2 regions of the Mesorhizobium sp. GW821-FHT04C10 genome follow, and region 2 is predicted to be linked to the other one. Evidence: riboswitches for the same ligand, from Rfam matches in the RefSeq annotation. Region 2 holds a riboswitch; the other holds the start of a gene.
The links. Region 2 has a riboswitch for cobalamin ahead of AC07UC_RS32245 (CbtB domain-containing protein). Riboswitches for the same ligand answer to the same signal wherever they lie in the genome.
Positions count from the first base shown of each region.

Region 1: another riboswitch for cobalamin. It lies ahead of AC07UC_RS25140 (DUF1636 family protein); the one in region 2 lies ahead of AC07UC_RS32245 (CbtB domain-containing protein).

Region 1 covers NZ_JBWKTL010000001.1:5,154,131-5,159,493, forward strand. Annotated here, with positions in the region: gene AC07UC_RS25125 (FecCD family ABC transporter permease) at 1-330, opposite strand, end outside; gene AC07UC_RS25130 (ABC transporter substrate-binding protein) at 330-1,277, opposite strand; gene AC07UC_RS25135 (ABC transporter ATP-binding protein) at 1,323-2,111, opposite strand; gene AC07UC_RS25140 (DUF1636 family protein) at 2,108-2,506, opposite strand; cobalamin riboswitch at 2,597-2,801, opposite strand; gene AC07UC_RS25145 (AraC family transcriptional regulator) at 3,079-3,912, shown strand; gene AC07UC_RS25150 (bifunctional helix-turn-helix transcriptional regulator/GNAT family N-acetyltransferase) at 3,919-4,869, opposite strand; gene AC07UC_RS25155 (alanine racemase) at 5,203-5,363, opposite strand, start outside.
Region 2 covers NZ_JBWKTL010000001.1:6,742,566-6,747,928, reverse strand. Annotated here, with positions in the region: gene AC07UC_RS32255 (ribonucleotide-diphosphate reductase subunit beta) at 1-882, shown strand, start outside; gene AC07UC_RS32250 (CbtA family protein) at 966-1,712, opposite strand; gene AC07UC_RS32245 (CbtB domain-containing protein) at 1,818-2,027, opposite strand; adenosylcobalamin (AdoCbl) riboswitch at 2,072-2,161, opposite strand; cobalamin riboswitch at 2,327-2,532, shown strand; gene AC07UC_RS32240 (hypothetical protein) at 2,640-2,783, shown strand; gene AC07UC_RS32235 (hypothetical protein) at 2,817-2,939, shown strand; gene AC07UC_RS32230 (homocysteine S-methyltransferase family protein) at 2,958-4,019, shown strand; gene AC07UC_RS32225 (aromatic ring-hydroxylating oxygenase subunit alpha) at 4,069-5,298, shown strand.

The sequences.
Region 1 (5,363 bases), 1.6 Mb from region 2:
CAGGAAAGGATCGGCGAGATCGTTGCGGGTCACCGTCTGCAGCAAAGCACCTGTTATACCGAGGCCGGCACCGACACAGACCGCCAGGATCGTGCGCGGCAGCCTGAGATCGACGACGATCTTGCCGACCGGGCCCGACACCTGGTGTTCATGCAGCCCGACGGCATGGCCAAGCGAGGCGATGACGTCGGTCAGCGGGATCAGCGTCGACCCATAGGCTATCGACAGCAGCACGAGGGCGACGACCGCCACCGTGCCCGCCACCATGGCCAGCGCGAATGCCTTGTGCCCGGAAAGCGCGCCGGATTTTTGCCCTGGGGCAAGAAGCATCAGAACGCTTCCGGATGCATCGCCTTGGCGATCTTGGCGATCGCCTCGATGTTTGCCGGTCCAGGCGTCAGTTCGGCATAGCGAAGGGCCACGAAGCGCTCGTTCTTGACCGCGTCCGTCTCCTTCATCGCCGGATGCGCCTTCAGGAAATCGAGCAGTTTCCTGTAGCCGCCGCCATCCTGGTAGTCGAGCAGGATGAGGAATTGCGGATTGCGCGAGGCCACGGTTTCCCAGTCGGTGTTGCCCCAGCTGGTGTCCATGTCGGCCATGATGTTGTCACCGCCGGCGGCTGATATCATGGCGCTGGGAATGGCGAACTTTCCGGCGGTGAACGGCTTGTCCTCGCCGGAATCATAGAGGAACACGCGGGTTCCCTTGGCGTCGCCGACCTTCGCGGTGATGTCGGCGAGTTGCGCCTTCCAGCCGGCGACAAGCTTCTGCGCCTCGGTCTCCTTGCCAAAGATCTTGCCCAGCTTTTCAACATCGCCATAGAGCAGGTCCATGGAAGCCGCCGGGCGGTTCTTGTCGAGATGGACGCAGCTCTCGGTCAACACCAGTGTCTTGATGCCGTGCGGGGCGAGCGTGTCGGGCGTCACGTCGCCGCCCGGCTTCATGCCATAGTACCAGCCGGCGAAGAAGAAATCGGGCTCGACGGCGACCAGGTTCTCGAGCGTCGGGTATTTGGGCGCGAGTTCCGGGATGGAGCCCTGCTCGGCCTTGAATTCGGGGCCGACCTTGTACCATCCGGTGATGCCGGTCAGGCCGACGATCGACGGCTGCAGCTTCAGCGCGAAGGCCATCTCGGCCATGTTGAGATCATGGATGACTGCGCGCTTGGGCGGCGCGTCGAAGGTCAGCGGCTTGCCGCAACTGTCGACGGTGACGGGGAAAGCGAAGGCGGTAGAGGCCAGCAAGGAAAAGACGAGCAACAAGGCGAGACGTTTCACGGATTTTGCTCCTTGGTTGAACAGTGCTGATGAGGGATGGTTCGATCAGGATGGCGGCGCGGCGCGGTTCGGAACATCGAACACCGTCAGTTCACGGTCCTCGGTGGGGTGGCGCAGGCGAAACACGTCGACGCCGAAAATTTCGCGGATCAGCTGTTGCGTCAGCGCTTCGCGCGGTGCGGCCAACGCGTGCAGCCGCGCTTCGTTCATCACCGCGACCCTGGTGGCGAACGGCGCCACCAGGGCCAGGTCGTGCAGCACCGCGATCACCGTCATGCCGAAGCCGGCGACGAGTTCGAGAAGCTCGCCGCGAGCACGCGGGTCGAGATGGTTGGTCGGCTCGTCGAGGAACAACACTTTCGGTTGCTGCGCGATGGCGCGCGCCAGCTGGGCGCGTTGGCGCTCCCCGCCAGACAGCGAGCCAATGGTGCGGCCAAGCAGCGGCAGAAGGCCGGTCCGGCGCAGCGCGTCCACCACGATGTCACGCTCCTCGCTCCTGCGCCTCAGGCCGGCATGCGGAACGCGGCCAAGTTCGACATAGTCGATCACCGCCAGCCGCGGATCCGGCTGGTCGGTCTGGCCGACGACGGCCATGTGCAAGGCCCGCTCGGCTGTCGAGATCCTGTCCAGGCGTCGCCCGCCAAGCGTCACCTCGCCCGAACTTGGCCTGAGCATGCCCGATAGCATGCGCAGCAGCGTCGTCTTGCCGGCGCCATTGGGGCCGATGATGGCGAGACGATCGCCGGTGGCGATCGAAAGGCTGACCGCATGGACCAGATTCCGGCCATTCGCCACGGCACCCAGGTCGCGCGCCTCGAGGAGTGGCATTGTCATCGACTATCACCCGCCAGCTTGCCCGGCGCCGGGATGCGGGCCAGCGTCTTGCCGGCCAGCCGCGGCGGACGTTGTCCGGAATTGCACCAACCGTCGGCGAGCGAGGCGTAAAGCCTGGCAAATCGCACGAGATCACCGGCGTCGGCCTCGGCATCGACGGAGCCGAAGAGATAGGTGGCCTTGCCCGGCGCCTGGAAGGCTACCGTCAGCGGCCGTGCGCAGCCCGCCATGCATTCGACGCCTTCGATCGTGAAGCCATGCGCCACGGCGGGTTCATCATGGGCCGAGAGCCGGGAGCACAAATCGGCGCACAGGCTTTCGCCCGACCGGATACCGGTCGGAACGTCACGGCAAAGCGTGCACACGATGATGCGGTGATCGATAGCGCCGTCCAACTTCCGTCACTTTCCAAAACTGGCGACGGAAGGATGTTGGCGAGACGGCCGACAAGACCGACGTCCACGTTTCCTCCCGGCACACCCCGTCCGGTCAACTCAGTGATGGCAGGTCTCCTGGCTCGCGGGTCGTTGCGCAATCCTGCCTTCCCAGCCTTGCCGGCCAGTGGCATTTCGGATCTTGCTCACCGCTTACAGTTGCGGGGGCAGCCACGGCTTCGACCTATTGGGTCTCACCGTGTTCCCTTTTCACCCCTCGCCTTTCGACTCGGGGACCATCACCACTCGATCGTAGTTTTCCCCCAATTGCTTCGCAACGGATTTCTCGGTGCATTGTCGATCCCGCGGCGGCGCTGAACTTACAGACGTAATGTAATTACATTACGATTTAAATCGTACCGCTCGGCTAAGTCAAGTGAGGCTTCTGCCCGAAAGAAGACATCGAGCCAGTCTCGCTCCTGGAGATGCGGCTGGCCGCGGAGCGTTGCCGTCCGGATTGCACGGCAAGCGCAATTTCGATCAAACTGCCGCGCGCGAAGGCGGCAAGATGATCCGCTCAATGCGAGGAACCCATGAACCCGACCGAGAAAGCGCTGTGGTTTGTCGAGAGCCATCTGCCGGAGGCGATCTCGCTCGACGATGTCGCCCAAAGCAGCGGCGTGTCGCGCTTTCATGTGACGCGCGCCTTCGGCGCTGCCACCGGCCGCTCGGTCATGGGCTACATGCGCGCACGCAGGCTGACCGAGGCGGCGCGCAGGCTGGCCGGCGGAGCCCCCGACATCCTCTCGGTGGCGCTCGATGCCGGCTACAGCTCGCATGAGGCTTTCACCCGCGCCTTCCGCGACCAGTTCGGCACCACGCCCGAGATGGTGCGCGCGCAAGGCTCGACCAAGACCCTCGACCTCGTGGAGCCGATCCTGATGGACCAATCCTTTCTTTCCGCTCTCGAACCACCACGCTTCGAGACCAGCCGGCCGTTGCTGATCGCTGGGCTCGGCGAACGCTACACCTGTGAAACCAGCGCCGCCATTCCGATGCAGTGGCAACGCTTCGGTCCCTATATCTGCAACATTCCGGGCGAGACCGGCGACGTCGCCTACGGCGTCTGCGCCAACGGCGACGATGCCGGCAATTTCGACTACGTCGCCGGTGTCGAGGTCACCGATTTTTCCGACCTTCCAAGGGAACTCAGCCGCGTGCGCATACCCGCCCAGAAATATGCGGTGTTTGCGCATCGCGAGCACATCTCGACCATCCGCCGCACCGTCAACACGATCTGGAACAAATGGCTGCCGGCCTCCGGGCACGAGATAGCGGACGCGCCGGAATTCGAACGCTACGGTCCGGAGTTCGATCCGCGCAGCGGCAATGGCGGACTGGAGATCTGGGTGCCGATCAAGGATTGACCGGCACTACAATTCCAAGTCCCAGGTCTGGCCGACCAGATCCTTGCCGAAGGAGTGGTGAGGTTCTTCCTCGGTCAGTGTGAAGCCGACCGCCTGGTAGATGTGCCGGGCGGCTATCAGGATATCGTTGGTCCACAAGGTCAGCGTCTTGTAGCCCTTCGCACGGGCAAAGCCGATGCATTCCTCGACCAGCCGCCTGCCGATGCCGAGGCCACGCGCCGAAGGTTCGACATAGAGCAGGCGCAGCTTCGCCACCTCGGGCGATTTACGCACGACGAAGACCGAGCCGACGACCTCGCCATCACGCTCGGCGATCCAGCTTCGTTCCCATTTCGGGTCGAAGGATTTGACGAATGCCGCGAGGATTTCGGCAACCAGCGCCTCATAGGTTTCGTCCCAGCCATAGTCCTGCGCGTAGAGCATGCCTTGCCGGCGGATGATCCAGCCAATGTCGCCGACCTGCAGGGGCCGCAACAGATAAGGGATCCTTGGCTCGGCGCTTTCACCCAGCAGAGCCTGGACCGTCCGCATGGATTTCACCAGCCGGTCCTGCTCCGACGCAGGCAGCCGATCGAGGAGCGCCGCGACCTGGTCGTGCGAATCCTTGTTCAGCGGCGCGAAGGCATTCCTGCCCGCCAGCGTCAGCGCAATCGACGATTGCCTGGCGTCCGAAACCACCGTCGACCTGGAGATGAGGTGAAGGCGCTCGAACTTCTTCAGCAGACGGCTGACATAGCCGGCGTCGAGACCGAGGTCGCGCCCGAGGTCCGTCGCGGTCAGACCGTCGCGGTGCGCCAGTTCGTAGAGCACGCGCGCCTCGGTCAGCGAGAAGGCGCTTTTCAGCAGCCCTTCGTCGAGCAGCCCGATCTGGCGGGTGTAGAAGCGGTTGAAAGCCCGCACCGCGTCGATCAGGTCTTTGTTGGGCGCTTCGTTACCGGGCTGATGGTGAATCGTCATGGGCATCTCCTGTCCGCACAGGATTGATCATTTGGTTGACTTAGTCAATAAAATGGTTGACCCGACGCACCTCACAACTTCGTCATTCTAGGGCGGAGCAAGGAGCGAAGCGACGCGCGCAGACCCTGGAATCCATTCCGTGACGGTGGCCGAAGCGCGCCACGCCGCAGAACGGGCTTCATGGGTCTGCATTAGGCGCCAAGAATCCATTTCGTTGCATAGCGGAAGGGTAACGGCATGGATTCTAGGATCTGCGCTCCGCTTCGCGTCGCTCCGCCCTAGAATGACGACATCGCGGGGTCGGTGCGCCAATCACGACCGCAGTGGCGCCCCTCAACCCATCGGCAACACCGGCCAGCGATCAACGATCTTGCCGCCAGAAAATACCGCGATCGGCCCGAATTGCTGCAGCACAGCCTCGCTCTGCGTCGGCCTCAGAAAGGCATAATCCCCCGGCTTCACCTGCGCTGTTGCCGGCAGGCTCATGAATTGCT
Region 2 (5,363 bases):
TCGATGCAGGCCGACATCGCGCTGTGGAAGTCGAAGGACGGATTGACGGACGATGAACGGCGCATGCTGAAGCGCAATCTCGGCTTCTTCGCGGCATCGGAATCGCTGGTCGCCAACAACATCGTGCTGGCGATCTACCGGCATCTGACCAACCCGGAATGCCGGCAGTATCTGCTGCGGCAAGCCTTCGAGGAGGCGGTGCACACGCACACCTTCCAGTACATCGTCGAAAGCCTCGGCCTGGACGAAGGCGAGCTGTTCAACATGTACCGTGAGGTGCCGTCGATCACCGACAAGGCGGCCTGGGCGCTCAAGCACACACAGCATCTCGACGATCCGGATTTCCGCACCGGCACGCCGCAGGCGGACCAGGCGTTCCTGCGCGACCTCGTCGCCTTCTACGTCATCTTCGAGGGCATGTGGTTCTATACCGGCTTCGCGCAGATCCTGTCGCTTGGCCGCCGCAACAAGATGGTGGGTATCGCCGAGCAGTACCAGTACATATTGCGCGACGAATCCATCCATCTGAATTTCGGCATCGACGTCATCAACCAGATCAAGATCGAGAATCCGCATCTGTGGACGAAGGCGTTCCAGGAGGAGGTGCGCGGCATGATCCGCACGGCGGCCGAACTCGAGGCCGCCTACGGACGGGACACGATGCCGCGCGGTTTCCTTGGCCTCAATGCGGCCCTCTGCGAAACCTACATGCACTTTATCGCCAACCGCCGCTGCGCCCAGCTTGGCCTGCAACTGGTCTTCGCCGAGGTCGAGAATCCGTTCCCGTGGATGTCCGAGGCCATGGACTTGAAGAAGGAAAAGAACTTCTTCGAGACCCGCGTCATCGAATACCAGAATGGCGGTGCGCTGGCCTGGGACTAACAGCACGCAGCTATTCGCGAACGATAGAACGGCGGCCATGAAGGGCGCCGCACTATACAGCCTCCTCAACCTTCGGAACGTATTTAACGCAAGGCAGGACGAGAGGACGCCGAACGCGAGCCCTGATCGGCGAAGCTGCGCTCGGCGATGGCGCCGAAGACAAGACCGATGGTGGTCCACAGCACCACATGGATGCCAAGCGAGGCAACACGGAAGCGCCACAAGAGATCGGCCGAGAATTTCTCCGGCACTTCGTTGATGGTTGGCAGCACGTACATGGCGACCGTTATGACCGCGATGAATGCCGCGCCCGCAATGATCGTCGCGTTCCAAGGGCCATACTGTGCCCAAAGCCTTCGTGACAGCCCGACCGCCGCCGTCAATGCGGCAATGGAGATCACCAGCATGATGAAGAACAGCACTGTCCGCGACCCTATCGTGTCGGGATTGCCGACCGAAGGTGGATTGGCGGGATATTTCAGGTCCGGAACCAGAACGATTGAAACGAAGGCTGCCAGGGCCAGTACTGCGGAGGTGGCGCGCGGTCCCAGGCTGCTGATGCGGCCATAGGTGTAGGCGAAGACCAGCGAAAACAGCCCGCCGATCGACGCGGCATAGACCAGCACGCCGGTCAGGAGGCCGAACCCGGCCTGTGTAGGACGGCTGACGAGTTCAGGCTCGGGCGCTTCGCCAGCGGCCTGGGCGGTTTGTTCCTCGAAGGCAATGGCCCGGTCGACCTGCGGCTCGCCGTAGATCTTGGCAAAACCAAATGCGAGAAGCCCTGCGACGATGCCGACCAGCATGCCGCGCAGCAGAAGACTACCAACCATGTTCATGATCCCCGAAGCATGACCTCGAAAAGCCCCCGGCCTTTCGGTTGCTGTCACGCGCTAAAACAAATGATCAGGACGGCATCCCTTCGGGATGGCCAACTCTTAGTGGCAAGGGAAGCCGAGCAGGTGGCGACCGTCATGTACCCATTCATGGACATACATGCCCGAAATCATCGAGGTGGCACCTTCTTCCGCGCCGACGAAATAGATCGCAAGCAGGCACAAGAGACCGCCGAAGATCGCCCACGGAAGAAGCTCTTTCGCCGGGATCGGAACCGGACCGTAGGTTGGTGCAAAGGTGGTATTGGACATTAAGGCTCTCCTGGGATTCAGCGTCCCGTTGATCGAAACCATTTTTACGGGAGAAGGCCTGACTTTCAGCAAGAACAATTGCTGATCACAGTGGCGCGACCGTGCCGGAATTTCACCGGCTTCCAAACCCGTAACTTTAACGCCAGCCTATTCAGCCGGCGCTGTTACTGTCAACGAGATGTGATCGATCACACGGGAATGTGTTCGACCTGCCGGAACGAGGCCCTCGTGTCGGTGCTCTATCGGCTTTCCGCCCCGACCGTGTCGTTTCCGTGTGGACGGCCTTGGCGAGCAGGTGCTTATATCGTGGGGTTCAAGGTGCCCTTCAGTCGATTCGGCCGGAGGGATAATTGGGAAGCCGGTGAGATTCCGGCGCTGCCCCCGCAACGGTAGCGAAGCGTGCGTTCCGACAACAGACCACTGGGCAAATGCCTGGGAAGGTGTCGGAACCGGTCCAAAAAGACCCCTTCGGAGCCCGGAAACCAGCCTCGAACAGATTTGAACTCGACTGATCGCGGTGGGCGGTCAAGAGGTAGATGCGGACCGGCCTTAGCGCCGACCGTGGCTTTCCTCCATCACCACCAGGTTCAGTCCTTGCAAAGAAGGACGAACATGGATTCGCACAATGAAATACCCGGGCTCGCGCCCGGCAGACCGCAACGCCCTCGCACGGTGCGTCGCGTCAATGCGACGACGATGCGCGCCGTCTCGCCGCTGCCGCCACCGGAAGAAGTGTTCTCCGACTGGCTGCTGTAGGTGCCGCATGACGCCGATCTGGAGGCCGCGGCCTTGAAAAAGATTGCGCTGATCGACCGCTGCGGCCATCTGCATCCGGACGTCTTGCGGCTGCGCACCTTGCTTGCCGTCGTCGCCGGAACCAGCGCCTGGCCGTCGCGCGTCCGCAATCTCTAAGTGCCGAGGAAAGAAATCATGTCTGCAAAATCTACTCTCACGGCCAAGCGCGGCCTGCTCGAACGTCTCGACGCCGGCGCCGTCATCTGTGCCGAAGGCTATCTGTTCGAACTCGAACGTCGCGGCTATCTGCAGGCCGGCCCGTTCGTACCGGAAGTGGTTCTCGAACATCCGGACGCGGTGACACGTCTGCATGAGGATTTCGTCCATGCCGGCTCGGAGGTTGTCGAAGCCTTCACCTATTACGCTCACCGCCAGAAGCTGAGGGTGATCGGCCGTGAGGATATTCTGGAAAAGATCAACCGTCAGGCGTTGCGCATAGCCAAGGATGTCGCCGACCGCAATGATTGCCTTATGGCTGGCAACATCTGCAACACCAATGCCTATGAAGCCGACGACAGGAAGACCCACGATGCCGTGCGCGCCATGTTCGAGGAGCAGATCGGCTGGGCGGTGGAGGAGGGGGCCGACTTCCTCATCGCCGAGACCATCGACTGGTGCGGCGAGGCCGAGATCGCGCTCGACGTGATGAAGAAAACCGGCCTGCCGACCGTGGTCACGCTCTCCGTCCACCGTGAGGAAAAGATGTTCGACGGCGTCTCGGTCGTCGATGCCTGCAAGCGGCTGGAGGCGGCGGGCGCCGACGTCGTTGGACTGAACTGCCAGCGCGGGCCGAAGACGCTGATGCCGGTGGTGCGCAAAGTGCGTGACGCCATCTCATGCCATGTCGCCGCATTGCCGGTGCCCTACCGCACGACTGACGCGGAACCGACCTTCCAGTCGCTGACCGACCGCGCCTGTTCCTGCATTCCCGGCAACCGGCCGTTCCCGACCGCGCTCGATCTGTTCACCTGCAATCGCTACGAATGCGCCGAATTCGCACGGGAAGCCTTTGATCTCGGGGTCCGTTATATCGGGCTTTGCTGCGGCGCGGCCCCGCATCACATCCGCGCCGTGGCCGAAGCGCTTGGCCGCACCGTACCCGGCAGTCGCTATTCGCCCGACATGTCCAGGCACGCCTTCTTCGGCAGCGATGCGGCGATCCCAGACGCCTACAAGGGGCGGCGCCTCGAGATCTGACACGGACCGGGCCACCATAGACATCCAAATCGCCAGACAGGAATGGGTTATGAACGTGCATCCTCTCCAGCAAACCCATGCCGACGGCGATACGATCGACCGGCTGGTGGCCGCGCACCGGCCAGGCCACGGCCTGATGCGTGCGTTCTACCATGATCGGGCGATCTTCGAGCGCGACATGGAACGCGTCTTTCGCCGCCACTGGCATTGCCTCGCGCATTCCAGCGTCATTCCAAACCCCGGCGATTTCGAGCTGTTCAAACTCGGCGATGAAGCAATCATCCTGACCCGTGGCATGGATGGCGCCATCCATGCCATGCTCAACGTCTGCCGTCATCGCGGCGCCGAGGTCTGCACCAGGCAGAAGGGCAATGCGAAAGCCTTCGTCTGCCCCTATCATGCCTGGACCTATTCCAGTGACGGTTCGCTGCGCGCCGCCCGCCTGATGCCGAAGGATTTCGACCGCGCCGCGCATGGATTGAAGAAGCTGCATGTCCGCCTCGCCGAAGGTCTGGTGTTCATTTCCTTCGCCGAGATGCCACTGGATTTCGATCCGGTCGAACAGTCGCTGCGAACCAGCTGCGGCCAGTATGGTTGGGCTGATGCCAGGGTGGCGCATCGCGAGACCTATCAGGTTGACGCCAACTGGAAGCTCGCCGTCGAGAACTATGTCGAGTGCTATCATTGCGGTCCGGCGCATCCGGAATATTCGCAGACGCATGCGCTGGAAAAGCCGGCAGAAATGATCGAGCAGCTCAACGCCGCAATGGAGCAACGAACCGGCGCGCTCGGCGTCGAGATCGGCAGCGGCGACCACTGGCGGAACTCGGCCGCCGGACAGGAAGCCATCCACACTTTCCGCTATGCGCTCTACGATGGTGTTTCGAGCGGCAGCCAGGACGGCTCGCCGGTGGCACCGCTGATGGGCCGCTTCACCGACTACGATGGTGGCGTCACCTCCATCCATCTCGGCGGCACGAGCTTCCTCGTCTGCTACCCCGACCACGGCATGATCTACCGCTTCATTCCGAAGACGGCTGATACCTGCGAGATGGAACTCATCTGGCTGGTGCGCGGTGACGCGGTCGAGGGCCAGGATTACGATCTGGAGAAGCTGACCTGGCTGTGGAAGGTCACCACCGACGAGGACAAGAAAATCATCGAGCACACCGCGCGCGGCGTGCGATCGCACTATTTCGTACCCGGACCGATCGCGCCGATGGAGTACAACGAGCTGCGCTATATCGGCTGGTATCTCGAGGAGATCAGCCGACCCTGAGCCAGGGCAATTTCCAGGAAAAGTGTGAGGCTTTCCCTTGGGAATTGCGTCAAGACAATGAGATA